4 regions of the Verrucosispora sp. TAA-831 genome follow, and region 2 is predicted to be linked to each of the others. Evidence: riboswitches for the same ligand, from Rfam matches in the RefSeq annotation. Region 2 holds a riboswitch; each other region holds the start of a gene.
What was found. A riboswitch is a leader RNA that binds a small molecule or an ion and turns the genes downstream of it on or off. The one in region 2 is predicted to bind cyclic di-AMP.

Region 1 (7,337 bases), 2.2 Mb from region 2:
GGCCGAGCGGATTCGGCGGTGGCCTCCTAAGGTGTGCGCAGGGCGGCGTGGCCCAGGTGCGAGAAGTCTCACGTTACTGCTGAGTAACCTTGCGCGTAAGCTGCATCGCATGACCGAGTGGACCGAGGTCATCGACCGATCCGGGTCGAGGTGCGGCACCCTGGCGTGACCAATCGCACCCCGACCCCGGTCGCCGAGCCGCTCGACAGGCAGCAGACCGGGAGGCCAACTCGATGGGCAGCGTCCAGATCGTCACCACGATCCTCGCGGCGGCGATCACCGCCGTGGCGGTGTGGCTCGCGGTGCGTGCGGTCTCGAAGATGTTCGCCGTGATCCGGCTGGGCCAGCCCGACCCGTCCCGCTCCGGTGACCACGCCGCGCGTACGAAGACCATGCTCGCGGAGACGGCCGGGCACACCCGGATGCTCCGCTGGAGCGTGGTCGGCGCCGCGCACTGGTTCGTGATGGTCGGCTTTCTCGTGCTGTCGCTGCTGGTGCTCGAGGCGTACTTCGAGGTGGTGTCGCCGACCGCCGGCCTGCCGCTGATCGGTGGCTGGACGCTCTACGGGCTGGTCACCGAGTGGATCGGCATCCTCGGCGTGGTCGGCATCGTGGTGCTGATCGCGATCCGGGTGGCCAACCGGCCGAGTCAGGCCGGACGCCGGTCCCGGTTCACCGGCTCCACCATGTGGCAGGGCTACTTCGTCGAGGCCGTCGTCCTCGCCGTCCTCGTCATGGGCTTCCTGATCCGTGGCTTCAAGGTGGCCACCGACCACTTCGAGTACCCGACCTGGGCCACCCCGCTGAGTCACGCGGTCGGCTCGGTGTTGCCGGACTGGGAGTCCGGGGTCAGCATCGCCGCCCTGGTCAAGATCGCGATCTCGATGACCTGGCTCATCGTGATCTCGCTGAACGTGACCATGGGCGTCGCCTGGCACCGCTTCCTCGCCTTCCCGAACATCTACTTCAAGCGCAAGCCGGGTGCGTCCGGCTCCGGCCTCGGGCCGCTGCGGCCGATGACGAGCGAGGGCAAGCCGCTCGACTTCGAGGAGGCCGATCCGGAGAAGGACCAGTTCGGCGTCGCGCACGTCGAGCAGTTCACCTGGAAGGGCCTGCTGGACTTCAGCACCTGCACGGAGTGCGGCCGGTGCCAGTCGCAGTGCCCGGCGTGGAACACCGGCAAGCCGCTGTCGCCGAAGCTGCTGGTGCTCAGCCTGCGTGACCACGCGTACGCCAAGGCGCCCTATCTGCTGGCCGGCGGCGGCAAGGACCTCACCGGCGAGGAGAAGGCCACCGCCGCGCAACTCGCCCACCTCGACGTGCTGGCGCTCGCCGAGGCGGAGAAGCCGCTGATCGGCGACGCCGAGGCGGGCGGCGTGATCGACCCGGACGTGCTCTGGTCGTGCACCACCTGCGGGGCCTGCGTCGAGCAGTGCCCGGTGGACATCGAGCACGTCGACCACATCGTCGACATGCGCCGCTACCAGGTGCTGATCGAGTCGAACTTCCCCTCCGAGGCCGGCGTGATGCTGCGCAACCTGGAGAACAAGGGCAACCCCTGGGGCGCGCCGCAGAACACCCGGGAGGACTGGACCAAGGGTCTCGATTTCGAGGTGCCCCGGGTCGGCGAGGTCGAGGACTTCGAGTACCTCTTCTGGGTCGGCTGCGCGGGCGCGTTCGAGGACCGGGCGAAGAAGACCACTCGGGCGGTCGCCACGCTGCTGAACGAGGCCGGTGTCTCGTTCGCCATCCTCGGTGAGGGCGAGACGTGCTCGGGCGACCCGGCCCGCCGGATCGGCAACGAGTTCGTCTTCCAGATGCTCGCCCAGCAGAACGTGGAGACGCTCAACGAGGCGTTCGAGGGCCGCGAGAAGGCAAAGCGGAAGATCGTCGCGACCTGTCCGCACTGCTTCAACACCCTGGGCAACGAGTACGGCCAGCTCGGCGGCGAGTTCGAGGTGGTGCACCACACCCAGTTGCTGGCGCACCTGGTCGCCACCGGCAAGCTGACCCCGGTGCAGCCGGTCGACGGCGGCGTCACCTACCACGACCCGTGCTACCTGGGCCGGCACAACCGGGTCTTCGCCCCGCCGCGCGAGGTGCTGGGCAGCGCCGTCGGTGCCGACAACAGCGTGGTCGAGATGCCGCGCAACAGCGAGCGCTCCTTCTGCTGTGGCGCCGGTGGCGCGCGCATGTGGATGGAGGAGCGGATCGGTAAGCGGATCAATGTGGATCGGGTCGAGGAGGCCATGTCCACCGGCGCGAAGACCGTCGCGGTCGGCTGTCCGTTCTGCTCGACGATGCTGAGTGACGGAGTCAACGGCAAGGGGGCGGGCGACCAGGTCGAGGTGGTCGACGTGGCCAGCGTGCTGCTGCGTTCGATCAAGCCCGAGCCGACCCGGGGCGCCGAGGAGGGCGAGCCGGTCGCCGGGTGACCAGCGAGAACGTCGGGGCGTGGTCGGCATCTGTACGGATGCCGACACGTCCTGATTTTTATATTGGCGGAGATGACTGTAACGAATTGGTCGACACCCTTTGTGTGCGGTCCGTCGCACAAAGGTGAATGAGCCGTTGGTCGCCTTGATTCCACCGCGCGCCTTCCCTAATGTGAGGCACCGACCGCCGTGGGTCGTCTGTCTCGCCCCCTACCGCTAGCGGGACGCCCGGTGGTCGGTCGCAAAGGAGTCGGTGCCGGTGGCAACCATGCCCCTCCATCGTCATGCGCCGGGACGCCCCACCCCCGCGCGCGGGCTGCGCAAGGCCGCTCGCCGCCTGGTCGTCCTGGTCGCCGCCGCCGCGGTCGGTGCCGGTCTGGTCGCCGCGCCCGCGTCCGCCGCGCCGTCGGTGGACGAGATCGAGCGCCAGATCGACAAGCAGTGGCAGCAGCTCGAACCCACTATCGAGCAGTTCAACAAGGTGCGCTCGGAGCTGCGGACCAACCGCGAGAAGGCCGACAAGCTGCAAAAGAAGATCGAGCCGCTGGCGCTGGAGACGGAGCTGGCGATGAACCGGGTCGCCGGTCTGGCCTCCCGGTACTACATCACCGGCCCCTCGCAGGAGATCGGCGCGGTGCTGCTCAACGCGAAGCCGGACAAGCTCGGTGAGCAGATGGCCCTCCTCGACCGGCTGGCCTGGGAGGAGCGCCGTCAGCTCGAGGGCGTCATGAAGATCCGGAAGAAGTACGACGACCAGAAGGCCGTACTCGACGCGCTGATCGTCGACCAGGAGGCCAAGCAGAAGCAGCTCGCGGCGAAGAAGAAGCAGATCGACGCCGAGATCAAGCGGCTGGAACGGTCCCTTCCGGTGACCACCGTCAAGACCACCAACTGCCCGACCATCAACGGTGTGGTCAGCGACGCGGCCCGGACGGCGATCCGGACCGCCTGCGCGCAGGTCGGCAAGCCGTACGTCTGGGGTGCCACCGGGCCGAACTCGTTCGACTGCTCGGGTCTCACCCAGTACGCGTACAAGGCGGCGGGTATCTACCTGACCCACTTCACGGGTGCCCAGTGGCGCGAGGGCAAGGCCATCTCCCGGGCTGACGCCCGCCCCGGTGACCTCGTGTTCTTCCGCAGCGACGTGAGCCACGTCGGGATCTATCTGGGGAACAACACGATGGTGCACGCGGCGCGTGCCGGTGTGCCGGTGAACGTCTCGCCGATCACGACGATGCCGGTCGCCGGCTTCCGTCGACCCGGCTGACGCCTGAGCGCGTACGCAGGAACGACGAAAGGCCCTCGGTCAAGCGACCGGGGGCCTTCTTCGTTGTCGGATTAATGCACCGAGAGTGACGGTGTGGGTGTGTTGCGTATCGACGCCGATCGTCCCTACGCTGGTCAATCGTCGGCCCGCTGGCAGGACCGCCCACCCGGGGCGGTGACGGTCCGACACCGCCGAGTCGCTGTCCGAGCGAGCCGGGGACCCAGGTTCCCGGGGTGAGTCCGCGATCGTCGCGGTAGGGCGTCCCCTTCCCGCCCGAACCCGTCAGCTAACCCGGTAGGCGGTCTGGGAAGAAGGAGTACGCAGCCCGGTGGCACACCATGCCCCGCGGCCACCGTCGTACCGGCCGGCGAAGCCCGGCCCGACGACGGCTGCGCCGCGATTCCGCTGGTACCGCTGCACCACCGCACTCGCCGCACTCGCCGCGACCGCCGTTCTGCTGACCGGCGGCGCGACGGCGGCCCACGCCGATCCCACGGTCGACGACATCGAGCGCCAGATCGACGAGGACTGGAACCGGCTCGAAGCCGTCATCGAACGGCACAACGCGACCCGGCAGGACCTGGCCGGCACCCGCCGGGAGGCAGACGCGCTGACCGCCCGCATCGCCCCGCTCCAACAGCAGGTGGACGAGGCGACGAAGCGGGTCGGCGCGCTGGCCGCGCGCGCGTACCGGGGCGAGCCGGTCCGCGCCGTGAACACGCTGCTGGGCAGCCGGTCGCCGGGCGAGGTCGTCGCCCAGCTCGGCCTGCTCGACCGGTACGCCCGCTTCCAGCAGGAGGACGTACGCCAGGCGCGTGAGCTGTGGGACGAACTCGCCGCCACCCGAGCCGGACTGGACCGCACCATCGCCGAGCTGACCCGCACCGAGGCCGACCTGGCCGCGAAGCGGCGGCAGATCGACACCGAGATCGAGCGGTTGCAGCGGTTGCGGCTGCGGGCGTACGACGACGGGGGTGGTGGTCCGCTGCGGCCGGCGCCCTGTCCGGCCACCTACCCGGGTGGCCCGGCCGGTGAGGCGGTCACCTTCGCCTGCGCCCAGATCGGCAAGCCGTACTCGTGGGGTGCCGAGGGGCCGCACGCGTACGACTGCTCGGGGTTGATGTTGGCCGCGTGGGCGCGGGCCGGGGTGGCGCTGCCGCACAACGCGGCGCGGCAGCGGCAGGTCACCGCCTCGGTCGGTCGCGGCGACCTGCGCCCAGGTGATCTGGTCTTCTACTACCGCGACCTGCACCACGTCGGCATGTACGTCGGCGGCGGGTGGGTGGTGCACGCCTCCCGGGCGGGCAAGCCGATCGCGATGAAGCGGATGGACAGCAGCCCGATCCACAGCTTCGGCCGACCCGGCTGAGTAGCCGGATGATCGCGGGCCCGCTCCACGGCGGCGCGGGCCCGCCGGTCGTCAGCGGGTCGTCAGCGGGTCGGCCAGGTACGCCAGTTCTGCCAGGCGCGGCTCGGCGTCGGGCCGCGCTGCCCCTGGTAGCGCGAGCCGTAGACGAGCGAGCCGTACGGGTGCTCGGCGGGCGAGGAGAGCCGGAAGATGCAGAGCTGGCCGATCTTCATGCCGGGCCAGAGCGTGATCGGCAGGTTGGCCACGTTGGACAGCTCCAGCGTCACGTGCCCGGAGAAGCCGGGGTCGATGAAACCGGCGGTGGAGTGCGTCAGCAGGCCGAGGCGGCCGAGGCTGGACTTGCCTTCGAGCCGGCCGGCGAGCTGGTCGCCGAGCGAGATCACCTCAAGCGTGGAGGCGAGCACGAACTCACCGGGGTGCAACACGAACGGCTCGCCGTCGGGCACCTCCACCGGCGAGGTGAGATCGTCCTGCTGGGTCGCCGGGTCGATGTGTGTGTACAGGTGGTTGTTGAACACCCGGAACAGCTTGTCCAGGCGGACGTCGATGCTGGACGGCTGCACCAGGGTGGGCTCGAAGGGCTCCAGTGCCAGGGTGCCGGCCTTGATCTCGGAGACCAGGTCACGGTCGGAGAGCAGCATCGCCACACCTTAGCGGCCGGTATGCGTGACCTGCGTGTCGGACTACCCGCTTAGAACGTATGTTCGATAGGATGGCGGCATGGCTTCCTGGTCCGAATTCACCGCTGACGAGCCTCGACTCGCCGACGGGATCCGCCTTCTCATGCAGCAGTACGGCCCGGGCTTCGGCTACCTGGCCACGGTCCGCGCCGACGGCGGGCCCCGGGTGCACCCGGTCTCCCCGCTGATCACCGACGACGGTCTGTTCTGTTTCGTGATCGACTCGCCGAAGCGGCGCGACCTGGAACGCGACGGGCGGTATGCGTTGCACTCGTTCCCGGCGGAGGAGAGCGACGACGAGGCGTACGTCGCCGGTCGGGCCCGACCCGTCACCGACGACGCCACGGTGGCCCGGCTGGCGCTGGCGGCCCGCGCAGCCCCGCACGTCGACTGGCGCCTGTTCGAGTTCACCGTCGACGTGGCGATGCTCACCCGGCACCAGCACGCCGCCACCGCCGGGCTGGTCGGACGACCGGCGGTACAGGTCTGGCTCGACCCGGCCGGTGCCACCCCGCAGGCGGCCCGGCCCGCGCCCCACCCGACCCGTGCGGCCCGACATGTCCGCGCCGCCTGAGCACTCCGGTGCCGGCCCCGCCTGACGACGGGACCGGCACCGGAGGTACGCGCCGACGACTCCCGCGCTACGCGCGGTAGGTGTTCCAGGCGTTGATCATCCGGGTCGCCTGGCCCGGGGTGAACTGGTACATGCAGGTGTCGTACGTGTAGTCCATGAAGTTGGTGATCGGGTCCAGCCCCGCGGTGGAGCAGGTGTCCCGACCGGTCGGGCACTGGTAGGCCGGCGACGCCTCCGCCGGAGTGTCGGAGACCTGGTCGCCGCTGCCCGAGCAGCCGCCCTGGAACGTGTGGTACAGGTTCAGCCAGTGGCCGACCTCGTGGGTGCCGGTGTCACCCTGGTTGTAGTTGGTGGCGGTGCCACCCGGCAGCGACTCGCTGAGCACGACCACGCCGTCCATCACGTTCAGCGTGGTCTGCGGGAAGGTCGCCCAGCCGAGCAGGCCCCCGCTCAGCTCACCGAGATAGATGTTGAGCGTGCCCTTGGTGCCCTGGCGGAGCTGGGTCTTCATCTGCCGCTCGGCGGTGGAGCCCTGCCTGATCGGATACCACGACGTGTTGGTGACCCGGTTGATGCTCTGCAACTGGAAGGCGAAGGCGGTGGCGGCACCGCCCGTCGCACCCGCGAACGACTGGTTCAGCACGGTGATCTGCGACTGGATCATCGAGTCGGGGATGTTCCCGCCGGCCCGGGTGGTGTCCTTGCGGATCACGTGCACCACCACCGGGATGGTGACCGAGGCCGCCGCGGCCTGGGCGCTGAGCGTACGCTGACCGACCCGCTTGGCCCGCTCCTGCAACAGGTCGGCGAACTCCGACTCCCGCTGGTGCAGTTGCGTCATGGTCAACTCGTTCGGGTCGTGCTTGACGACCGCGTCGCCCCGGACTCGGGCCGCAGTGCCCGTCGGGTCCTCACACACCTCGTCGGCGGAGACGGCGGTAGCCGTCGGGGCGGCGGCCGTGGTGGCCGCCGGCAGCAGACCGACCGTGGCCACGCCGAGCGCCACCGCCAG
Region 2 (7,337 bases):
ACCCGACGCGGTGACGCCAGCCGATTGCCCTCGTTGACCGGATTACGGTGGATCGCCGCGCTGCTGGTCTTCGGTTTCCACGCCGGCACCATGCGCATCATCGCCGAGCCCGGCCACCAGGCGGTGGTCAGCGAGATCTTCACCCTGGGCCTGTCCGGGGTGCAGTTCTTCTTCATCCTCAGCGGCTTCGTGCTGGTCTGGTCGGCCCGGGTGGGCGACTCCCGCCGTCGGTTCTGGCGTCGACGGATCGCCAAGATCTATCCGAACCACCTGGTGATGTGGGCGCTGGCGATGCTCGCGGCGCTCTGGTTCGCCGACCCGATCAACCCGGTCGCCGCGCTGGAGAACCTGTTCCTGCTCCAGGCGTGGGACCCGCGACCGGGTTACTTCTACAGCGTCAACAACGTGAGCTGGTCGCTCTCCTGCGAGCTGTTCTTCTATCTCTGCCTGCCGCTGGCGTTGCCGCTGGTCCGCCGGGCCAGGCCGTGGATGCTGTGGACCGTGGTGATCGCCATGCCACTGCTCATCCTGGCGCTCTGGCCCGGCCAGTTGCTGGTGCCGGAGCAGAGCCGCTGGTGGTTCGCCCAGATCTTCCCGCTGGTGCGGTCGCTGGAGTTCTGGATGGGCGTGGCCGCCGCCGAGCTGATGCTGCGCGGTCGCTGGCGCGGCCCACGGCTGCCGCTGGCCACCGTGATCTTCGTCGCGACCTGGGTGGCGGCCTCGCAGTGGATCCGGGCCGAGCTGTGGGCGGCGCTGCTGTCCGTGGCGTACGTCCTGGTGATCGCGGCGGCGGCGGACGCCGACGTGCACGGCCGTCGGTCGCCGCTACGCTCTCGTTTGATGGTCTGGCTGGGCGAGGTCTCGTTCGCCTTCTATCTGGTGCACGTCTTCGTGATCATGACGATCCTGCGGCTCACCGGAGACTGGGGCACCGGCCTGCCCGGCTGGTGGGGAGTGCCGGCGGTGATCGGGTTCCTGCTGCTCACCCTGGCGATGGCCGCGTTGCTGCACCGCTACGTGGAGCAGCCGATGATGCGGCGGTTGGCCCCGAGCCGTACGGCCTCCGCCAGGCCGTCCGTGGACACCTCCGCCGGGGCCGACGGCCCGCCCGCCGGGCTGCCGAGGCAGCGCGTGCCGGAGGACGAGCCGCACACCACCGCACGCCACGACCCGTCTCGCTGAGTCCACCGTGGAGGCTGCTCGTCACCGCAGTGACCTGCTGTTTCGTGTGTCGCCGACGGCGCGTCGCCGACCCGACACGCCCGTGGTCGATGCGGTGGGAGGGTGCTGGCGGTAGCCTGACGACGTGCCTCCCGTCGCGCCCACCCGTCCCCTGTGGTGGCTGGCGCGCTGGGCGACCCGGCTACTGACCGGGTTCGCGGTCGCCGCCGCCTTCACCCTCGGCGCCTGGGCGACCTCCGCTCCGGGTGCCCCCGCCGGGCACCCCGCCGACGGGCTCGCCTCGGCCGCCCTCCTCGCGCAGGCGCCCCACACCGGCTGGCACGCCACGTCGCCCGGCGAGGTGATCACGCCGGACGCCACTGTGGCCGTCGACCACGCCGACCCGGCCGGCGTGCCCGGGCTGCTGTCCGAGGCGCGCCCGGAGGCGTACCGGCCCGCCGTGACGGCGGTGGCGGGTCCGGCGGCACCGCCCCCGACGGTGGTCCCACCGGGCGCCCACGGTGCTCGCGCCCCACCCGGCGCCTGACCACTCGCGTCCCGCTGCGGCGCGTCGACCGACTCCGCCGCAGCCCGTCCCGGTGTTCCCGGGACCACTGCCCCCGCGATGCGTCCCCACCGCCCCGCCCGGCCCGTGGCACCCGCCACCGGCGACCGGGTCCGGCGGCCCGCTGTCAGCGCACCACAGCCCACGAGGTCCCGCCATGGAGAAGACCGTTCTCTACCAGTTCCTGATCGAGGTGCCCCGGGCCGCCGCCATCTGGTCGGTGCTGCTCGTGCTCGCGCTGGGCGTGCTCACCGCCATGGTCGCCCGGCCCGAATCGACCGGCGACGACACCGGCCCGGTCGACGACCCCGCCGAGGCCGAGGCGGCCGACCTGCGCCGCTACGCCGGTGAGGTGGCCGTGGCCGCCGCCGGGGCCGCGCAGAACGCGGCACGGCGTCGGGAGGCGTGGCACACCGCTCAGACCGCCCTCGACCGGTCCTGGGCCTCCTACGACGAGGCGGAGAGCCGGGCCCGGCGGCTCGCCGGGGTCACCGCGCTACCCGCGCCCCGCACCCCGCGTACCGCCAGTGAGTACGCCGCCCGGGAGCGCTGGCTGCACCACGCCGCGATGAAGGCGCACTGGCGCGGTGACCTGTCGGCGCGGCAGCTCACCGACGTGCTGGCCCGTCGGGCCGGCTGGGACGCGCGACTGCACCAGGTCGACCAGGAGGTCGTCCTGGCCCGCGTCGTCCGGGACAACCACCGGGCCGCGTACCGGGCCGCCGCCGAGCGGGAACGGGCCGCCTGGCGGGAGGCCGAGTTGGCCGGCGAAGCGGCCCGGGTGCTCTCCGCCGAGGCGTACGCCGCCGCGCAGCGCCTGCGGCCGAATCCGCTCCCGGCGCCCGCCGTCACCACCGTCGCGCGTCCGGCGGCGGCGGTCCTGCGGTGGCGTCCGGCGCGCGTGGGATGAACCGTCGGCCGGATAGTCCGGCCGGATCGGGTGAGCCCGGTCACACCTTCCGCCGGAACGGACACCGGAGCCGGATCCGACCGAGACGGGACGCGAAGCCCGGAGACATTGTCTGCGGGTGGTCCCCTTGTCACCGCCCGTTGCGTCGATCGCCATCGGTCCCGTTGCGCGACATCGATGACCGAACGCCCGAAAATCATCGATCTGGATCATGTTTACGCAGGTCAGGGCGGGTTGGCAGGGCAGTGACCGACCAGTAGTGTCGGCCCGTCCGATGCGGTACCCGATCGCAGGAGGCGACGCCGCATCGACCCGCCTAATCGTGGTCTCACGAACCGGGGACCCACCGCACCACTGGGGTGAATCCGCGAGCCTCGGCTCACGGTAGGGCCGTCTTCCCGCCCGAACCCGTCAGCTAACCCGGTCGGCGGTGTCGGAAGGAGCTTTCCACTCGTGCAGCCCCTCGTCGTACCCCCCTTGTTCCTCCACGGCACCGCGGTGCCCGCGCTCGCCGGGCCGTCGGCCACGAGCTGACTGCGGCCACCGCCCCCGCCCGCTAGCCCGGGCGCAGCCCCTCGCACGGTCGTCCCCGTACTCGGGTGGTCCTCGACAGGTCCTGTCGAGCTGACCGCCGGAGCGGTTCGCCGTGCCTCCCTGAGCCCCCGTGGAGGACTCCGTGAAGCAGACCGTCACGCGCCAGCTACGTCGGCTGGCCACCGAACGCCCCTACCAGGTCGTCGCCGCCTCGGCGGCCGCGCTGGCGCTGGCCACCGGTGCCGGTGCCGTACTCGTCGACACCTCCGACGCCCCGGCCACCGCGCACACCACGACCGCCGTCGCCGAGTTGCGTGGCGACACCGCGGTCTCCCGCGCCGACACCCGGGTGGAGTCGACCCCGTCGACCTCGCCCAGCAGCGCGGCCCCGAGCAGCGCCGCCCCGTCGCCGTCGCCCTCGCCGAAGACCACCTCGGCGGCCCCCTCGCCGGTGGCCAGCAGTGCGAAGGCCGCACCGAAGCCGCCGGCCCGGAAGGTCCTGGACTACGACTTCCAGGCCCAGACCACCGGCTACTACTGCGGTCCGGCCGCGGTACGCAACGCGCTCAGCGCCGCCGGTGTCGACCGTGACCAGGACACCCTGGCCGCGCAGCTCGGCACCACGTACGCCGGCACCAACTCGGCCCTGGACACCACCCGGGTGCTCAACGCCACCGTCAAGGGCGAGCCGTACTCGACCACGATGCTGCGGGGCGGTTCGGCCACCCCGGCCCAGATGGACCAGCTCCAGGCCGACGTGGTGGAGGCGATCACCGACGGGCGCGGTGTCGTGGTGAACGTGGCCGGCAGTGCCACCGACACCGACGGCGGCTGGCACTCCTTCCCCGGTGGCCACTACGTCGCCGTGGTGGGCTACGAGGACGACGGTCGCCTGGTCAAGATCGCCGACTCGGCCGACGCCTCGTACTACTCGTACTGGATGACCACCATCGACCTCGCCCACTGGGCCGCGACCCGCGGCTACTCCTCCTGAGATGTAAGGAAGGGTCCCCTGCTATCGCCTGGTGCATAGCAGGGGACCCTTCCTTACATCCGGGTCCGGGGTGGCAGACTTCGCGCATGAGCGAGGAGTCGGGCGGCCGGGCGGTGCTGGTGCTGCTGCACGGGATGGGTGCCACCGGCGACGTGTGGCTGCCCTGGGCGCCGCTGCTGGAACAACGGTGGCCGGGCCGTTGGTCCGCCCCGGACCTGGCCGGTCACGGCGGCGCGTCGCCGCTGCCGGAGTACTCGTTCACCGCCCTCGCCGACCGGGTCGCGGAGAGCCTCGCCCCGGACGACCGGATCGTCGTACTGGGACACTCGCTCGGCGGGGTGGTCGGGCTGGCGCTGGCCGCCGCCGATCGGGGCGTGCCGGTCGACGCGGTGGTGGGCCTCGGCATCAAGGCGGTGTGGTCCCCGGCGGAGCTGGCCCGCGCCGCCGATCTCGCCGCCCGGCCGGTCACCTGGTTCACCACCCGTGACGAGGCGGCCCGGCGGCATCTGCGTGTGTCCGGCCTGACCGGGCTGCTCAGCCCGGAGCGACCGGCGGTGGACGCCGGGCTGCGGCAGGTGGACGGGCGGTGGCGGCTGGCCATGGACCCGGCCGCCTTCGCCGTCGGCGAACCCGACCTGGCCGCCCTGCTGGCGGCGATCGACGTACCGGTCCTGCTGGCCCGGGGCGAACACGACGCGATGGTCACCGACGCCCAACTCCGGGAGTACGACGTGCCCGTGGTCACGCTGCCCGGTCTCGGGCACAACGCCCACATCGAGGACCCCGCGGCGGTGCTGGCGTTGCTCGACCCCTGGCGCTGAGGACCGCTCAGGTGGCGCTGGGCAGCGCGGCGTCGGTCGTGGTACGCGGTGCCGGGGCACTCCAGGCCGGGTCCAGCTCCCGTCGGGCGGCCGCCAGGAACGCCTCGGCGTACGTCTCGGCGGGGAAGTCGCCCAGGTAGCGCCGCCGGGTCGCCCAGCGCGCCTCGGCGAGCGGATCGGTGTCGAGCAGCCGGGTCAGCACGTCGTCCAGGTCGGACATGTCCCGCCGCAGCACGTAGCCGGTGGCGGCGAGGGGGAACCGCTCGACGAACCGGTCCCCGTCGGCGCCGGTGTCGGTGACCGTGTAGGGCTTGCCCGAGTACAGCCAGTCGGAGACCACCCCGGAGACGTCGGAGATCAACGCGTCCGCCCGGTTCACCGACTCGGCCAGGGTGAGCCGGCCGGCGGCGGCGCCGAAGAGGTGCTGGCGGCCGGTGCGGGACCGGTCGGCGGCGAGCAACTCGTGCAGCCGGGCCAGGCGCCGGGCCGAGGCCGGGTGCTGGTTGGTGTAGGGGTGGGCCCGCAGGATCACCGTGGCGCCCCGGTCGAGCAGCCGTCGCAGCAGCGTCTCGGCCATCGGCAGCGAGCAGTAGTCGGCGTCGGCGTGGTGGCCGGTCCAGGTGGGGGTGTAGAGGACCGTGGGGTTCGCCAGTCCGCGCGTCGGCTGGTGGCGTACCTCGATCGTCTCGACCTGCGGGCGACCCACCACCACGAACTTCTCGGCCGGGATCTCCACTCCGGCCCGGGCGTACCGGTCGATGGCCGCCTCGCCGGCCACGAAGATCCGGTCGAAGATCGCCGACACCGGGTTGGCGCTGGGGGCCTTGTCGCTGTCGCCGTGGTGTAGCTGGACGTGGGTGAGCTGGGTGAACCGGATGCAGTGGCTGTTCTTCGCGCCGTGGTTGACGTAGAACGCCACCCGCAGACTCGGCACCAGCACCTCGTCCATGGTGCGCAGCGTCGGGCAGTAGACCACCGGGGCGGTGGTGGCCGCCGCCACGGCGGGCAGGAACTCCGGTTCCCGCAGCATCACCACGAACGGCCGACCGATCCGTTCGAGGTACGGCAGCCACATGGTGACCTGATACTCCGACCCGGGCGGGGCGGAGAAGTGCAGCACGAACTCCGGCTGGTGGCGACGCAGCGCCCGGGTGACCGCCGACCCGCCGGCCGCCGGCCGGAACCGGCGACGGGCCAGGTCGAGGACGACCACGGCGACGGCGGCGCCGACCGGCAGGCAGATCAGCAGGGCCACCACGGCGGGCAGTCCGGCCAGGGCCGCCACGGCCAGCGCGGCGAGCAGCCCCGCCACCGCGTCGTCTCCTCGGGCGGCGACCTGCGGCACCCAGGTGCGTACCGGCAGGTTGGCGGCGCGGATCTCCAGGTTGCCGGCGGCCCGCAACGGCCCGGTGACCAGCACCAGCCCGAGCAGCACGAGGGCGGCGACCATCAGGAACGGGTCGAAACCGCCGTCGAGCTGCCGGGCGTAGCCGACCAGGATCCCGGCGGCGAGCAGGGCGGTCTCCGCGACGCTGTCGGCGCCGGGTCGCACCCGGCGCTCCCAGACCGTCGCGGCGAGCGCGGCCACCGCCAGCCCGAGCCCCCAGGTGGTCGCGCCGGTGAGCGCGAGCACCAGGAACGCCAGGACCGCCCCGCCGGTGGCCAGGCCCCGGGCGGCCAACTTCGTGACCAGGTCACCACGCATCTCGGCGCTGCCTTCGTGCTCGTCGTCGGTGGGTCAGCCGACGCGGGTGCCGCTGCTGGGCGCGTCGGCCTGGGTGGGTACCGGGGCGGGCGCCGACGCCTCGCCGGGCGGCCGGCGTACGTCGATCACCTGACCGGTGAGCTCCGAGATCAGCACGTCCAGCGAGGCCTGGGCGACGGTCTCGGCGGCGAGCAGGGTGTTCTCGGGCTCCGCGCCGAACGCCTTGGTCCGCATCGGGGTGGCGGTCCGCTCCGGGTTGATGATGTTGACCCGTACGCCGAACTCGGCCCACTCGTCGGAGAGCGCCTGGGTGAGGTTGACCAGCGCCGCCTTGGTGGCCGAGTAGAGCGCGTAGTCGGCCCGTCCCCGGGTGTACGAGCTGGAGGTGTAGAGCAGGAGCTGGCCCTTGGTCTGCTGAAGGTAGGGCAGGGACTGCCGGGCGACGGTCACCGGGCCGACGAAGTTGACCTGGAGCACCCGGTCGATGGTCTCCTGGTCCATCTCGGCCAGCGCGCCCTTCTCCAGGATCCCGGCGGTGACCACGACGTGGTCGATCCGTCCGGTGGCCTCGAAGGCGGCCCGCAGCGCGGCCTCGACGTCCTCCGGCCGCTCCACGTGCGTGCCGGTGCTGGAGCGGCTGAACGGGA
Region 3 (7,337 bases), 3.2 Mb from region 2:
GCGCTGCGCACGGCGTACCGGTCGGTGCGGGTGGTCAGCTACGACGCGCGGGGGCATGGCCGGTCGAGCTGCATGACGCTGCCCACGGCGACACTGGCGCAACTCGGTGACGACCTGGCCGCGGTGCTGGACGCGGTGGTGCCGACCGGGCGGGTGGTGCTGGTGGGTCACTCCATGGGCGGCATGACGATCATGGAGTACGCGCACCGGCACCCCGGGCACTTCGCCCGCCGGGTGGCCGGGCTGGTCTTCGTCTCGACCACCGCCGAGGGGCACACGCACACGGTCTACGGCCTGTCACCCCGGATCGCCCGGATCATCCGGCTGGCGGAGACCACCGGGGCCGGGGTGCTCGCCCGCTGCGGCGCCTGGCGTCCGCCCCGGGCCCTGCTGCGCGCGCTCCGTCCCAGCATTCGCTGGATGCTCTTCGGCGACCGCTGCGACCCGACCGACATCCGCCTGGTCACCTCTGCGGTGGCGCGCGCCTCGCTACGCTCGATCGGCGGGTTCCGGGCCTCCTTCGGCGCCCAGCACCGGCTGGAGACGCTGGCCGCGCTGGCGGACCTGCCGGCGGCGGCGCTGGTCGGCGACCGGGACCGGCTCACCCCGCCGCCGTGCGCGGAGTCGATCGCCGCCGCGCTGCCGGCCACCGAGCTGACCGTCTGTCCCGGGGCCGGGCACATGTTGATGATGGAGCGTCCCGAGGAGGTCACCGCGGCGCTCTCCGGTGTGCTGGATCGGGTGCTCGCCGAGGCCCGGCCCACCGGTCGCCGCTCCGCCGCCGGCCGCGCCCGCCGCCGGTAGGACTCGCACCCGGACCGGTGCCTCCGCACGTCCGCGAGGTGGGGCGTAATCTCGTGCGGTTGGCCGGGCCGGCGTGACGAGGAGAACGAAGCGGTGGACCAGAGCACCCTGGACCAGGAGATCGCCGTCGAGCAACGGCATCTCGACCGGGTGTACGCACGACTGGCCGAGCTGCGGCGCGCGGCGGTCCGTGCCGAGCGGGACGGTTACCGGCTGGCCCGGGTCGGAAACTTCGGCGCGCTGGTGGAGCGGGACGCCATGGTGTTCCACGCCGCGCAGCGCCGCCACGTGCTCGACGCCGAGTACGAGGGGCTCGTCTTCGGCCGTCTGGACCTGCGCGACGGGCAGGTGTTCCACGTCGGACGGCTGGGCATCCGGGACGAGGACGCCGCGACCCTGGTGGTCGACTGGCGTGCCCCGGCGGCTGCCCCGTTCTATCAGGCCACCCCGGCCGAGCCGCTCGGTGTGGTGCGCCGCCGGACGATCCAGTCCAGCCGGGAGCGGGTCACCCGGATCGAGGACGACCTGCTCGACCCGGACGCCGCTCCGGCGGAGATGGCGGTGGTCGGCGACGGCGCGCTGCTGGCGAACCTGTCCCGGACCACCGGTCGGGGGATGCGCGACATCGTCGCGACCATCCAGCGCGAGCAGGACGAGGCCATCCGCTCCCCCGGTTCGGGGGTGACGCTGGTGTCCGGCGGCCCGGGCACCGGCAAGACGGCGGTGGCGCTGCACCGCGCCGCGTACCTGCTCTACTCCGACCGCAGCCGGTACGCCGGTGGCGGCATCCTGGTGGTCGGCCCGTCCTCGGTCTTCGTCGAGTACATCGCCTCGGTGCTGCCGTCCCTGGGCGAGGACACCGCGACCCTGCACTCGCTGGGCACCCTCTTCCCCGGGCTGGTCGCCACCCGCACCGACCCGGTCGAGGTGGCCGCGGTCAAGGGGTCGCTGCGGATGCGCCGACTGTTGGAGCGGGCGGCCCGGGACGGCGTACCCGATTCGCCGGCCGAGCTGCGCCTGCTCTACCGGGGGCAGTTGCTGCGGCTGGAGCGCGCCGAGTTGGACGCCGTCCGGGAGCGGGCGCTGCCCCGGGGGGCGCGACGCAACGAGGTCCGCCGGGCCGGTTTCGACGGCATCCTGGCGGCGCTCTGGGCACAGGCCCGCCGGTTGGGCATCCCCCGGCTGCCCGAGCAGCGGGCCTTCGAGGACGAGCTGATCGACCGGACGGATTTTCGGGACTTCCTCAAGGCGTGGTGGCCCCGGCTGCATCCCCGCCACGTGCTCGGCTGGCTGGCCGATCCGGAGCGGCTGCGCCGGTACGCCGCCGGGCTGCTGTCCCGGGCCGAGATCCGGCTGCTGGAGCAGGCGTACCGGGGGCTGGCCGCCGAGGGGCCGACCGTCGCCGACGTGGCGCTGCTCGACGAGTTGGACGCGTTGCTCGGCAAGCCGGTGCGTCCAGCCCGGGCGAAACGTGACCCGTTCCAGCTCGCCGGTGGGGTGCGCGAGCTGAGCACGTACGCCGACCGGCAGCGGGCCGCCCGCCAGGCCGCTCGCGAGCGACCCGAGGACTACCGCGACTACGCGCACGTGGTGGTGGACGAGTCGCAGGACGTCTCACCGATGCAGTGGCGGATGATCGGCCGACGCGGTCGGCTGGCCTCGTGGACGGTGGTGGGTGACCCGGCGCAGACCGCGTGGACGGGAGATCCGCAGGAGCTGTCCCGGGCCCGGGACCAGGCGTTGGGACGCCGTCGACGGCACCGGTTCACGCTCACCACCAACTACCGCAACTCGGCGGAGATCTTCGCCGTGGCGGCGGCCGAGATCCGCCGGGCGTACCCGGACCTGGCCCTGCCCACCGCGGTCCGGACCACCGGGATCGACCCGGTGGAGCTGGTGGTGCCGGCGACGGAGTTGGAGACCAGCGTGCTGACCGCCGCGAGCACGCTGTTGGGCGAGGTCGAGGGCACCGTCGGGGTGATCACGCCGGTGCCGCGCCGGGACGAGGTCGCGGCCTGGCTGGGCGGGCTCGGCGGCGAGCGTCTCCAGGTGGTGACCAGCCTGGAGGCCAAGGGCATGGAGTACGACGGGGTGGTGCTGGTCGCCCCCGGCGAGATCCGTGCCGATCCCGGCTCCGGCGTGCGTACGCTCTACGTCGCCCTGTCCCGGGCCACCCAGCGGCTGACCACGGTCGACCTGACCGACTGAGCGCGCACATATAGCAATGTCGGCATAGCTCCGCCCCGGGTCGGACGCAGCGCGCAAGGTGTCTGCGTGGGCGCGGGCCACGACCACCACCACGCCGCGGTGTCGCACGCCGCACACCGCCACTCCGGCCGGCTGTGGGCGGCGTTCGTGCTGCTCACCACGCTGATGGTGGTGGAGGCGGTGACCGCCCTGCGGACCGGCTCGCTGGCCCTGCTCTCCGACGCCGGGCACATGTTCACCGACGTGCTCGGCATCGGGATGGCGCTCGCGGCTCTCACCGCCGCCCGGCGCGTGGACGCCCATCCGCAACGCACCTTCGGCCTCTATCGGTTGGAGGTGCTCGCCGCGTTGGCCAACGCGGTGCTGCTCGTCGGCGTCGCCGGTTACGTGCTGGTCGAGGCGGTACGCCGGTTCGGCGACCCGCCGCAGGTGCGGACCGGGCCGGTGCTGGTGGTGGCCACGCTCGGCCTGCTCGCCAACCTGGTCGCGTTCGCGCTGCTGCGTCCCGGGGCGCGGGAGAGCATCAACCTGCGCGGGGCGTACCTGGAGGTGCTGGCGGACCTGCTCGGCTCGCTGGGCGTGATCGCGGCGGCGGCGCTGACCGCGCTGACCGGATGGTGGTGGACGGACCCGCTGGTGGCGGTGGCGATCGGCGCGTTCATCCTGCCGCGCACCTGGCGTCTGGGCCGGGCGGCGGTCCGCATCCTGGTGCAGGCCGCCCCGGAGCACCTCCAGGTCACCGCCGTGCACGACCGGCTGGCCGCGGTGCCCGGCGTGGCCGACGTCCACGACCTGCACGTCTGGACGCTCACCTCCGGGATGGAGGTGGCCTCGGCCCACCTGGCCACGGCCGAGGGCGCCGAGGTCGGCGCGGTGCTCCGCGCGGCCCGGACGGCGCTGCGCGAGGACTTCGACATCACGCACGCGACGCTCCAGATCGAGCCCGCGACGAGTGCCGGTGCCTGCGGGACGGTGGAGTGGTAGCGGGACCAGTAGCGCGAAAGACAACAAAAATACCTTATGTCTGGTTTACTCGTGGTCAGGGGAACACCAGGAGTCACACCGGCTGCACGGTCCCCACCAGCACCGGTAGGCTCGGACCCGGTCTCCGCCAGGCGGCACTCGACGGTGCCGGCGGTGACCGCCGCCTAATCGCCCGCGAGGGCGAACCGGGGAACCATGTTCCAGGGGTGCATCCGCGTCCAGCGGTAGGGATCTTCCGTCCCGAACCCGTCAGCTAACCCGGTCGGCGGCTGACGGAAGGACATGTGCATGCCAGCAGTGGCAACCGTGAGACCGGCCGCCCGTACGGCGGCCCTGATCGCCGCGGGGCTCGCCCTCGCCCTGGGCGCCGCGCTCGCTCCGTTCAGCGCTGCCTCCGCGGCCCCCGGTGACGTCGGCGACGAGGGCGGCACACCGGCGCTACGCGCCCAACTGGAGGCGGCCAGCAAGGGCTACCTCGACGCCAAGACCGCCCTGGACCGCTCGGTCGACCGGCAGAAGAAGCTCGCCGAGCAGCTCACCACGACCGAGGGCCAGCTCACCGAACGCAGCGCCAAGGTCGCCGAGATCGCCGCGCAGGCGTATCGCGGCGGTCGACTCGGTGCCGCGACGGCGCTGCTCAACAGCGGCTCCCCGGCCGGCTTCATGGACCGGGCGGCGGCACTGGACGCGGTGGCGGCCAACGAGGAACGCGCGCTGCGGGACCTGCGGGCCACCCGCGACGAGGTCGGCAGGACCAAGCAGGCCCTCGACGTCGAGGTGCAGGAGCAGCGCAAGCAGGTGGCCGTGATGGCCAAGCGCAAGGAGCAGGCCGAGCGCTCGCTGACCGTGGCCGAGGAACGCGCCGAGCGGGCCGAGCGGGCCGCGGCGCAGGAGCGGGCCAGCCGGACCCCGGCGCGCACCGGCGGCACCAGCAGCCCGACGGCCAAGCCCGCGCCCCGCAACGCCAACGGCTCCTGGCCGGCCGAGTCGTGCAGCGTCAACGACCCCACCCCGGCCAACGGCTGCATCACCCCGCGCACCCTGCACGCGCTCAACCAGACCAAGGCGGCCGGCTTCACCAGATACGTCTCCTGCTACCGCGCGGGCGGCTCGGGTGAGCACCCGAAGGGTCGGGCCTGCGACTTCGCGGCGCAGAAGAACGGCTTCGGCGGGGTCGCCACCGGCGGCGACCGGACGTACGGCAACAACCTGGCGGCGTTCTACGTCAACAACGCCGACCGTCTCGCCGTGCTCTACGTGATCTGGTACAAGCAGATCTGGCTGCCCAGCAGCGGCTGGCGCACGTACAGCGGCGCGCGTGGCGACCCGTCCAGCGACCACACCAACCACGTGCACCTGTCGGTGTACTGATCCACACGGCACGCCGGGTGGCCGCCCTCGTGAGGGACGGTCCACCCGGCGTCGTCGTTCCCGCACGCCGCCCCGGCCGTCCCGGACCGCCCCGCCCGTCGCCGCGCGCTCTCGGCCCACCTTGGTTACCGTCGACATCGAAGCGGACATTTCGTGGCGACCGGGAGGAACGGTTATGAGCGGACCGCAGTGGACCCAGTGCGACGGTGCGTCGTGAGCGCGCCGACCGGGCACGTGATGGTCTTCGCGCCGACGCCCCTGCTCACGGTCACGATCGACCAGCCCAACGACACGCCGGAACTGCACCTGCATCCCGGCGGCCAGGGGGTCTGGCAGGCCCGCATGGTGCTGTCGCACGGCATCGACGTGGTGCTCTGCACCGCCCTCGGCGGCGAGATCGGACAGGTGCTGGAGCCGTTGCTGGTCAGCGAGGGCGTCGACCTCAAGGTGGTGGCGCGCGACTCCGGCGGCAGCGGCGGGTACGTGCACGACCGTCGGGAGGGCACCCGGCAGGAGATCGTCGACGTGACCGGGCAGCCGCTGAGCCGACACGAGCTGGACGAGCTCTACAACCTGGCGCTCGGCGAGGGACTGCGGGCGGCGGTGAGCATCCTGAGCGGCCCGAACGACCCGTCGCTGGTCCCCGCCGACCTGTACCGGCGTTTCGCCGCCGACCTCGGCGCCAACGGCAGCCGGGTGGTGGTGGACCTCTGCGGCGACCACCTCAACGCCGTGCTGGACAGCGGGGTCTTCTTCGTCAAGGTCAGCCACGAGGAGCTGATCGCCGACGGTCGCGCAACCGACGACGACGAGGAGCAGCTCACCCGAGCGATGTACGACCTGCACGCCAACGGGGCCGAGAACGTGGTGGTCAGCCGCGCCGACAAGCCGGCACTGGCCCTCGTCGACGGCGAGGTCTTCGAGGTGCGGATGCCCCGCCTGGAGGCGGCCGACCCGCGAGGTGCGGGTGACTCGATGACCGCCAGCGTGGCCGCCGTGGTGGCGCGCGGCGGTGACGTACGCACCGCGATCCGGACCGGCGCGGCGGCCGGCGCGCTGAACGTCACCCGGCACGGGCTGGGCACCGGGCGGCTCGACTCGATCACCGGCCTGGTGGACCGGGTACGCCTGGAGCCGGCCGGCGTCCGCCGGCAGGAACGCACCACCCCCGACGAGTTGGCGCACCGGGTGGGTGGCGCATGACGTTGCGCGTGCTGATCACCAACGACGACGGGATCGCCGCGCCGGGTATCCAGGCGCTGGCCCGGGCGGCGGTGGACCGGGGGCTGGACGTGGTGGTCGCGGCCCCGTTGGAGGAGGCGAGCGGCACCAGCGCCGCGATGAGCGCGGTCGAGCAGGACGGGCAGGTGGTGGTCCACGAGCATCCGCTGCCGGGGCTGGCCGGGGTGCCGGCCTTCGGGGTGGGCGGCTCGCCCGGCTTCATCGCGTTGATCGCCGTGCACGGCGCGTTCGGGCCGCCGCCGACGGTGCTGCTCTCCGGCATCAACCGGGGGGCGAACGCGGGCCGGGCGGTGTTGCACTCCGGCACCGTGGGCGCGGCGTTCACCGCCGCCGCCAACGGCTGCCGGGCGTTGGCGGTGTCGCTGGACGTGCTCTCCGCCGGTGAGGCGACCGCCGTCAGCGGCGGGGCCGCGGTGGCCGCCGCGGCCCGGGTACGCGACGCCGAACGGAACTGGGCCACCGCCGCCCACGTCGCCCTGGACCTGCTCCCCCGGCTGACCGCCGGGCCGGCGGAGAGCGTGCTCAACGTCAACTCGCCGGACGTGCCGCCCGACCGGCTGCGCGGCGTACGTCGGGCGGGGCTGGCGACCTTCGGGCAGGTGCAGATGACCGTCGCCGAGTCCGGCCACGGTTTCGTGCGGACCGCGTTGGAGGAACCCGGTCAGGCGGTGCAGCCCGGCACCGACCTGGCGTGGCTCGCCGACGGGTACGCCACGGTGACGGCGGTC
Region 4 (7,337 bases), 1.7 Mb from region 2:
CCACCGAGACCAGCGTGTCCATGGTCGCCGCGCCGTGCCGCAGGTTGACCAGGGCGGCCCGGTGGAACGGCAGACCGCCGTAGACCACCACCGGGGCGGCCAGCGTCAGCGACAGCCACTGCCAGTAGGTGAACTGCCAGGCCGGCACCATGGCCAACGCGATCACCGGCACGGTCAACACCACCGACACCCAGAGCCGGGTACGCAGTACCCGCAGCTCGTCCACCGGCTCGGCGGCCGGCGGCGGATCCTGTCGGGGCGGCGGCACCGCCGCCGTGTAGCCGGTCTTCTCGACCGTGGCGATCAACTCCTGCGGGGTGACCGGGTCGGCGTAGGAGACGGTGGCCTTCTCGGTGGCGTAGTTGACGCTGGCCTGCACGCCGTCCAGGCGATTCAGCTTCTTCTCGATGCGGGCGGCGCAGGACGCGCAGGTCATGCCGCCGATGGACAACTCGATCAGGTTCGCTGCGGTGGGCAGGGGTCGACTCGTGGTCATGGCTGGTCCCTCAGTCGTGCCCGTGTCCGGGCGTACCGTGCCCGTCGTGCGGTGCGGCGGTGGGGCCGACCGGGACGTGCACCGGATCGCCGACGTGCACGGTGAACTCGGCGGTGCGTACCACCCCGCCGTGGCGGAAGTCGAGATAGAGCCGGTAGGCACCGGCGGACGGGAACTCGGTGGCGAAGCTCACCCGTGGCCCGGGTGGGGTGTGCCCGTCGCCCGGCACCCCCTCCGGGTGCACGTGCAGGTACGCCAGGTCACCCTGCCGCAGCGCGACCAGGTGCCCGTACGCCCCGAGGTACGGCTCCAGGTCGGTGACGGGTACGCCGTCGCGCGCGACGGTCAGCGTCAGCGTGGACGGGTGGCCCGGCTGCGGCGTGCCGTCCAGGGTCACCGTGTAGCCGTCGACCGTGGCGGTGCGGGCCGGGGCGGGCAACGGCTGCTCGGTCAGCGCGCCGGGGACGGTCACGTCGACACCGAGCGTCAGCGGCTCGTCGCCGGTCGGGGTGAAGTCGGCGAACGCCCGCCACACCCCGGGCCCGGTCAGCGGCGTGGCGACCCGCCAGGTGCCGTCCGGCGTCAGCTCGGGGTGCACGTGGCGGAAGCCGGAGAGGTCACGCCGGGCGACGATCAGGTGCATCGGCTTGTCGTGCACCACGTCGTACCCGGTCACCGGCCGGTTGTCCGGCCCGGTGATCCGGAAGGCGAACTCCCCGGCCGGGGCGTCGACCGGCACGAGGGTGTGGCCGCGCTCGGAGACGAGCAGCCCGCCGGGCAGGTGCCCGGCCGCGCCCGCGTCGTGTCCGGCGTCCTCGTCGTGTCCGCCCTGGTCCGGCCCGTCGCCGTGACCGGCCGCGCCCACGTGGCCGGGCACGGCGATCGGGTCCGTCGGGCCGGTCACCTGACCCACCCCGTACGCGGCGGCGAACACCGCCGCGAGGCCGAGCGCGAAGCCGCTCACCTTCGTCGCCATGTTCATCGGGTCACCTCGGTCTCCGGTCGCCTCAGGCGGCGACCAACTCGTAGCCGGCCTCGTCGACGGCGGCCCGGACGGCGGCCGGGTCCAGGGGCTGCTCGCTGGTGACGGTGACCTGGCCGCTGGCCAGGTCGACCCGGACGTCGGCGACGCCGGGGAGCGCGCCGACCTCGGCGCTGACCGCGCTGACGCAGTGGCCGCAGGTCATGCCCTGCACCTGGTACGTCGTGGTGACCATGGCAACTCTCCTCTCCGGGCCCGTCCAGCCGGGCCGGGCACCCCGTCGAATACCCTCGGGGGGTATCCACGACGGTGACCGTACCATACCCCCAGGGGGTACGTTATCCTCGTGTTCATGAGCACACCCGCGCAGATCCGTGGCTACACCGCCAGCAAGGACCAACTGCTCGCCCGGCTGCGTCGTGTCGAGGGTCAGGTACGCGGCGTGGAGAAGATGGTCGACGAGGACCGCTACTGCATCGACGTGCTCACCCAGATCTCCGCGATCCAGGCCGCGCTGGACAAGGTCGCGCTCGGCCTGCTCGACGGGCACGCCCGGCACTGCATGCACGAGGGCGCCGCCGAGGGCCGCGCCGACGAGATGGCCTCCGAGATGATGGCCGCCGTCGGTCGCCTGATGAAGCGCGGCTGACCCGCCCCACCCGTACGCCCGGCCGGGTGTCGTCTCCCCGGCACCCGGCTTGCGACACACGCTCGCGACCTGCGTTCCGATGCCGATCTGGCTACCATTCGCCACGATGGCCAGCCGGACCCGCCCGCACGGTACGCAGCCATCCTGCCACGCTCGGGCCATTCCGGATGCCCGCCGCGGCGGCCTGTCGGCGTCGCTGAACCATCTCGACCGCCGGTACGTAGTTCGCCTTGGAATCGTTGGGAGACAATGAATGGGCGCCGACCACACCCGTTCCGCTCCGCCCACCCCACCCCGGGTGCGGCGGATCCTCATCGTGACGGTGGTCCCCCTCTTCCTCGTCACCCTGGTCGCCGCGCTCGTGCTCTGGCCCTCGGACCCACCCCGACCCGAGGCCGCCGACGACCTGCCCCGCTACCACGGCACGGTCACCCGGGTGGTGAACGAGCCCTGCCCACCGAACCCGGTCGTGCCCGAGGGCACCCCGACCACGGCCGGGCGGCAGTGCGGCACGGTGACCGTCCGGGTCGACAGCGGCCCGGACGAAGGTCAGGACGTGCAGACGCCGCTGCCGGACGGGCCGGGAGCGCCCTCGGTCAGCGTCGGCGACGCGATCATCCTGGTCTCCCTGATCGATCCCGAGGACCCCTCGATCAGCTCCTACAACATCGCCGAGCACCAGCGGGGCAAGCCGCTGATCTGGCTCGCGGTGCTGTTCGCCGCCGCCATCGTGGCCTTCGGACGGCTACGCGGCCTGGCCGCGCTGGGCGGCCTGGCGGCCAGTTTCGCCATCCTGATCACCTTCGTGCTGCCCGGCATCAGCGCCGGTCAGCCGCCGCTGGTGGTGGCCATCGTCGGCGCGGCACTGATCATGTTCGTGGTGCTGTACCTGACGCACGGCATCTCGGCACAGACCTCGGTGGCCGTCCTCGGCACCCTCGGCAGCCTGGTGCTCACCGGCCTGCTCGGGCTGGCTGCCACCCGGGCCACCCACCTGACCGGCTTCGGCAGCGAGGACGCCACCACGCTGTCCATGTTCCGGGGCGACGTCGACCTGCACGGCCTGCTGCTCGCCGGCATCATCATCGGCTCGCTCGGCGTGCTCGACGACGTCACGGTGACCCAGGCCGCCGCGGTGACCGAGCTGCGGCACGCCAATCCGGGTTTCACCCGCCGGGAGCTGTACCGGTCGGCGACCCGGGTCGGCCGGGCCCACATCGCCTCGGTGGTGAACACCATCGTGCTGGCGTACGCGGGCGCGTCGCTGCCGCTGCTGCTCCTGCTCACCGCCGACAGCCGCGCGCTCGGCCAGATCATCACCAGCGAGTTCCTCACCCAGGAGATCGTCCGCAGCGTGGTGGCCACGCTGGGGCTGGTCGCCGCCGTACCGCTGACGACCGCACTGGCCGCGCTGGTGGTCACCGCCGGGCGGCGGGACACGCCGGAACCCGGCGGCCCCGACGACGGGCCGGACGGCGACGGTCCCACTCCCCCGACTCCCCGGCCCGGCATCGACCGGACCGAGGCCCTGCACGCGCTGAGCACCGCGCGTGTGCGTGACACACCCCCCGCCACCGGATCGCGGTGGCCCGACCCGGACAGGAGCACGGACACCACATGGTGACACCCCGCAGCGTGACCGCCCCTGCCGACACGGTTCGTGCCCGTGTCGTTGGTCACTCATCGCGATTACGAAATGACGCATCTGGCCGGGTTCGGGGCGTAGAGACTGACATCGACCGTCGGGTAACCTCACTGCCGGTCACCGCCGAAGGCGCGCACCGGCGCCTGCGGTGCCACCGCCCAATCGCCGCGAGGCGAGCCGGGGACCCAGGTAGGTGGGGTGAATCCGCGTCAGCGGTAGGGGCCACTTCCGTTCCGAACCCGTCAGCTAACCCGGTCGGCGGTCGATGGAAGGGAAAGAAGTGACGGCACCCCTACGCCGCTGGATGACACCCGTGGTGGCCGTGTTCGCCGCGTTCGCCGTGTTCGCCGGCCCCCTGCCGGCCATGGCCGCGCCGAACCCACCCGCTCCGGCCGAGCACGACGACGACCCGCCGATGCTCAACGACCTGATCGAGTCGGCGAACCGCGACTTCTCCAAGGCCAAGAACCAACTGGACAAGTCCAAGAAGCGACAGCTCAAGCTCGACCTCGAACTGCGCCGCGCAGAGGCCGACCTGGAAGCGCTCAGGCCACAGGTCGCCGAGATCGCGACGCAGTCGTACCGGACCGGCCGGGTGGGCGCGATAGCGATGTTGTTGCAGAGCAACGCTCCGGACTCGTTCATGGACCGGGCCTCCGCCCTCGACGAGTTGAACCTGTTCAACGACAAGAAGTTGGGCGAGGTCAACACGGTCCGGGAGCGCGCCGACCGGGCCAAGCTCGCGTCCGACGCCGAGGTGCGCGAACAGCAGAAGCTGACCAACGACATGGCGCGCAAGAAGACCGAGGCGGAGAAGTCGCTCCGCCTGGTCGGTGGCGAGAGCCTGACCGGCGGCCTGGTGGCCGCGACCTCGCCGGTCGCCCGGGTGGCCCCGAACCGTGCCTCGGACGGGAGCTGGAAGCCGGAGTCGTGCAGCCAGAACGACCCGACCACGTCGGGCTGCATCACGCCGCGCACGCTGCACATGTACAAGGAGGTCAAGCGCGCCGGCTTCAACCGCTTCGTCGGCTGCTGGCGGCCCGGTGACAAGTTCGAGCACCCCAAGGGCCGGGCGTGTGACTGGTCGTTGCAGAACAGCGGGTTCAGCCCCTGGCACAACAACGACACCCGGATCTACGGCAACAACCTGGCGGCCTTCCTGGTCCGCAACGCCGACCGGCTCGGCATCTACTACGTGATCTGGAACCGGCAGATCTGGTTCCCGACCGAGAACCGGTGGCGGTCCTACAGCGGCCCGTCCAACCACACGGACCACGTGCACGTGTCGCTGCTCTGAGCAGCGTCCCGGTGACCCGCGAGGGCCGCTCCGCCGTCCGGCGGAGCGGCCCTCGTCGTACGTGTCGGTGCGTGGCCCGGCGGGTCAGCCCACGGGCGTGACCACACCCGCCATCTCGGCGGGCTCCGCCGCGACGGTCCGCACCTCACCGGCGGCCAGCCGGTACGACATGCCCACCACCGCGCACCCGCCCGCGGCCACCTCGGCGGCCAGCGCCTCGGACGACTCCAGCATCGCCTCGACGGTCTGCGCGATGTGGATGTCGACGATCGCGTCCAGGTCGTCGATCCCCGCCTGCTCGGCCCGGCGCAGGCTGGGCACCACCGCGTCCACCACGGCACGCAGGTGCCCCGACGGCGCGGTGCCGGTGGCCGCCGCAGCCCGGGCCGCCTGGACGGCACCGCACGAGTCGTGCCCGAGCACCACCACCAGCGGCGTACGCAGCACGCTCACCGCGTACTCGACGCTGCCCAGCACCTCGGGGCCGATGGTGTGTCCGGCGGTCCGGATCACGAAGAGATCACCCAGCCCACGGTCGAAGATGATCTCCGCAGCGAGCCGGGAGTCGGAGCAGCCCACGATCACCGCGAAGGGGTGCTGCTCGGCGGCGACCGCGGCCCGGTGGCTGGCGTTCTGGTTGGGGTGCCGCAGCGTGTCGGTGACGAACCGACGGTTACCGGCGATCAACTCGGCGAGGGCCCGCTCCCGCGAGCCGGGAAGGTCTGCGGTCAGGTACTCGCGTTCGGGACCGGGCTGGGCCCCGATCGTTCCGGGTCGACTCATCCGGCGTCACCTCGTCTCTCGGTGGAATGCCTGGTCATCCCGGCCGGCGCTGGCCACGGACCGCCACCAACCGTCACACGCAGCGCAAGGCACGTCAAGCTATGCGTGATCTGCATTTCATGTATTCCAGAACGCTTGCCAATCGCAGCGTACGGGCGCGAGCGCAGCCCCGGAGCGTGACGGGGGCAGGCCATACGATGGCGGGCATGGCGACCTCAGACGAGCGAGAAAGCACCCGAAACTGGACTTTCTTGACAAACCATGCACACGTGCTGCTCGCCATCGCCCGCAACCCGACCGCCCGGCTGCGCGACGTCGCCAGCGAGGTGGGCGTCACCGAACGCGCCGCCCAGGCCATCGTCGCCGACCTGGAGGCGGGCGGCTATCTGCACCGCACCCGGGTGGGTCGCCGCAACGAGTACACCCTCAACCCGGCCGGCCGGTTCCGCCACCCGGCCGAGGCCGACCGCCAGGTCGGCGACCTGCTGGCCCTGTTCACCGACTGACCCGACCTGCCATCCACAGTGGACTACGTGGCGTGGTTCACCGACCGGATTCCGCTCGGGCCCATGCGTTCTGGGCACGGGGACGATAGGTTGGACTCGTGTCGTCCGTCGCGCTCGCCCGTCCCCTGTGGCCGGCGACGCTGCGCACGTTGCGGGAGCTGACCCGACTCGCGCTGGCCGCCCTCGTGCTGGCGGTCGGCCTCGGCACCGCCGCCGACCTGCCGCTGCGCCCGGCCGGCGACCAGACGGCCCACGCCGTCGCCGGTCATCACGCCTGGTCCGTCACCGCCGACCTGCCGACCTGGCCGGGCACCGTCGCACCGGTCACCGAGCAGGTGCGGGCCTCCGGCACGCTGTCGACGTCACCGACGCAGCACACGGCCCCGACCGCGCCGCCGACCCGGCCCGCGCCCTCCGCCGGGGCCGGCTCGGCCGCCACCACCACGGTCCACCGGCTCGCCGCGCCACGCCCCGCCGTCGGCCACGGCGAGCCGACCCGGCGCGGCCCACCGGCCGCCTGACCGACGGCCCGCCTCAGGACGCCCCACCGGCCCACGCGACCGTCCGCCGACCCGGCCCGAACGCCGGACCCGGCCGACGCACCGGCGCCGACCGCCCCGGGCACTCGCGGACCCGCGCACCGTCCTGTCGCCGCCTCGGCGACCACAGACCTTCCCCCAGTCGACGACCCTCATCCGACCGCGAGAGGTGTTGATGATGCGAACCGCTCTCTCCCACGTCCTGCCCGACGTCCCCCTGGCCGCCGTGATCTGGCTGAGCCTGCTCGGCGTGGTGATCCTCGCCATCGCCGCCCTGCTGCTGCGCCCCCGCCACCTCCTGCGGTTCGACGCGGGCGCCCGGATCCGCGAGGCGGCGCTGCCGAGTCGCACCGAGCACACCGAGGAACAGCGGGACCAGGATCGCTGGGCGGAGGAGGTGGCCGTCGCCGCCGACCGGGCCGACGCGACGGCCCGTCGCC

Region 1: it holds a riboswitch for cyclic di-AMP, as region 2 does, so the genes downstream of both, ACQVFL_RS30755 (NlpC/P60 family protein) here and ACQVFL_RS09230 (C39 family peptidase) in region 2, are expected to answer to the same signal.
Region 3: it holds a riboswitch for cyclic di-AMP, as region 2 does, so the genes downstream of both, ACQVFL_RS23200 (coiled-coil domain-containing protein) here and ACQVFL_RS09230 (C39 family peptidase) in region 2, are expected to answer to the same signal.
Region 4: it holds a riboswitch for cyclic di-AMP, as region 2 does, so the genes downstream of both, ACQVFL_RS01760 (coiled-coil domain-containing protein) here and ACQVFL_RS09230 (C39 family peptidase) in region 2, are expected to answer to the same signal.

What each region holds. Positions count from the first base shown of each region.
Region 1 covers NZ_CP192240.1:6,912,333-6,919,669, forward strand. Annotated here, with positions in the region: gene ACQVFL_RS30745 ((Fe-S)-binding protein) at 234-2,435, shown strand; gene ACQVFL_RS30750 (NlpC/P60 family protein) at 2,689-3,702, shown strand; cyclic di-AMP (ydaO/yuaA leader) riboswitch at 3,882-4,018, shown strand; gene ACQVFL_RS30755 (NlpC/P60 family protein) at 4,031-5,071, shown strand; gene dcd (dCTP deaminase) at 5,134-5,712, opposite strand; gene ACQVFL_RS30765 (pyridoxamine 5'-phosphate oxidase family protein) at 5,792-6,325, shown strand; gene ACQVFL_RS30770 (zinc metalloprotease) at 6,393-7,337, opposite strand, start outside.
Region 2 covers NZ_CP192240.1:2,027,813-2,035,149, forward strand. Annotated here, with positions in the region: gene ACQVFL_RS09215 (acyltransferase family protein) at 1-1,182, shown strand, start outside; gene ACQVFL_RS09220 (hypothetical protein) at 1,307-1,708, shown strand; gene ACQVFL_RS09225 (hypothetical protein) at 1,884-2,636, shown strand; cyclic di-AMP (ydaO/yuaA leader) riboswitch at 2,940-3,081, shown strand; gene ACQVFL_RS09230 (C39 family peptidase) at 3,301-4,164, shown strand; gene ACQVFL_RS09235 (alpha/beta fold hydrolase) at 4,251-4,985, shown strand; gene ACQVFL_RS09240 (CDP-glycerol glycerophosphotransferase family protein) at 4,993-6,690, opposite strand; gene ACQVFL_RS09245 (D-ribitol-5-phosphate cytidylyltransferase) at 6,724-7,337, opposite strand, start outside.
Region 3 covers NZ_CP192240.1:5,241,416-5,248,752, forward strand. Annotated here, with positions in the region: gene ACQVFL_RS23185 (alpha/beta fold hydrolase) at 1-804, shown strand, start outside; gene ACQVFL_RS23190 (HelD family protein) at 898-3,012, shown strand; gene ACQVFL_RS23195 (cation diffusion facilitator family transporter) at 3,079-3,996, shown strand; cyclic di-AMP (ydaO/yuaA leader) riboswitch at 4,148-4,280, shown strand; gene ACQVFL_RS23200 (coiled-coil domain-containing protein) at 4,285-5,367, shown strand; gene ACQVFL_RS23205 (PfkB family carbohydrate kinase) at 5,605-6,570, shown strand; gene surE (5'/3'-nucleotidase SurE) at 6,567-7,337, shown strand, end outside.
Region 4 covers NZ_CP192240.1:375,449-382,785, reverse strand. Annotated here, with positions in the region: gene ACQVFL_RS01785 (heavy metal translocating P-type ATPase) at 1-496, opposite strand, end outside; gene ACQVFL_RS01780 (hypothetical protein) at 507-1,478, opposite strand; gene ACQVFL_RS01775 (heavy-metal-associated domain-containing protein) at 1,504-1,713, opposite strand; gene ACQVFL_RS01770 (metal-sensitive transcriptional regulator) at 1,831-2,127, shown strand; gene ACQVFL_RS01765 (YibE/F family protein) at 2,381-3,751, shown strand; cyclic di-AMP (ydaO/yuaA leader) riboswitch at 3,918-4,049, shown strand; gene ACQVFL_RS01760 (coiled-coil domain-containing protein) at 4,053-5,069, shown strand; gene ACQVFL_RS01755 (carbonic anhydrase) at 5,154-5,852, opposite strand; gene ACQVFL_RS01750 (helix-turn-helix transcriptional regulator) at 6,050-6,358, shown strand; gene ACQVFL_RS01745 (hypothetical protein) at 6,457-6,879, shown strand; gene ACQVFL_RS01740 (hypothetical protein) at 7,073-7,337, shown strand, end outside.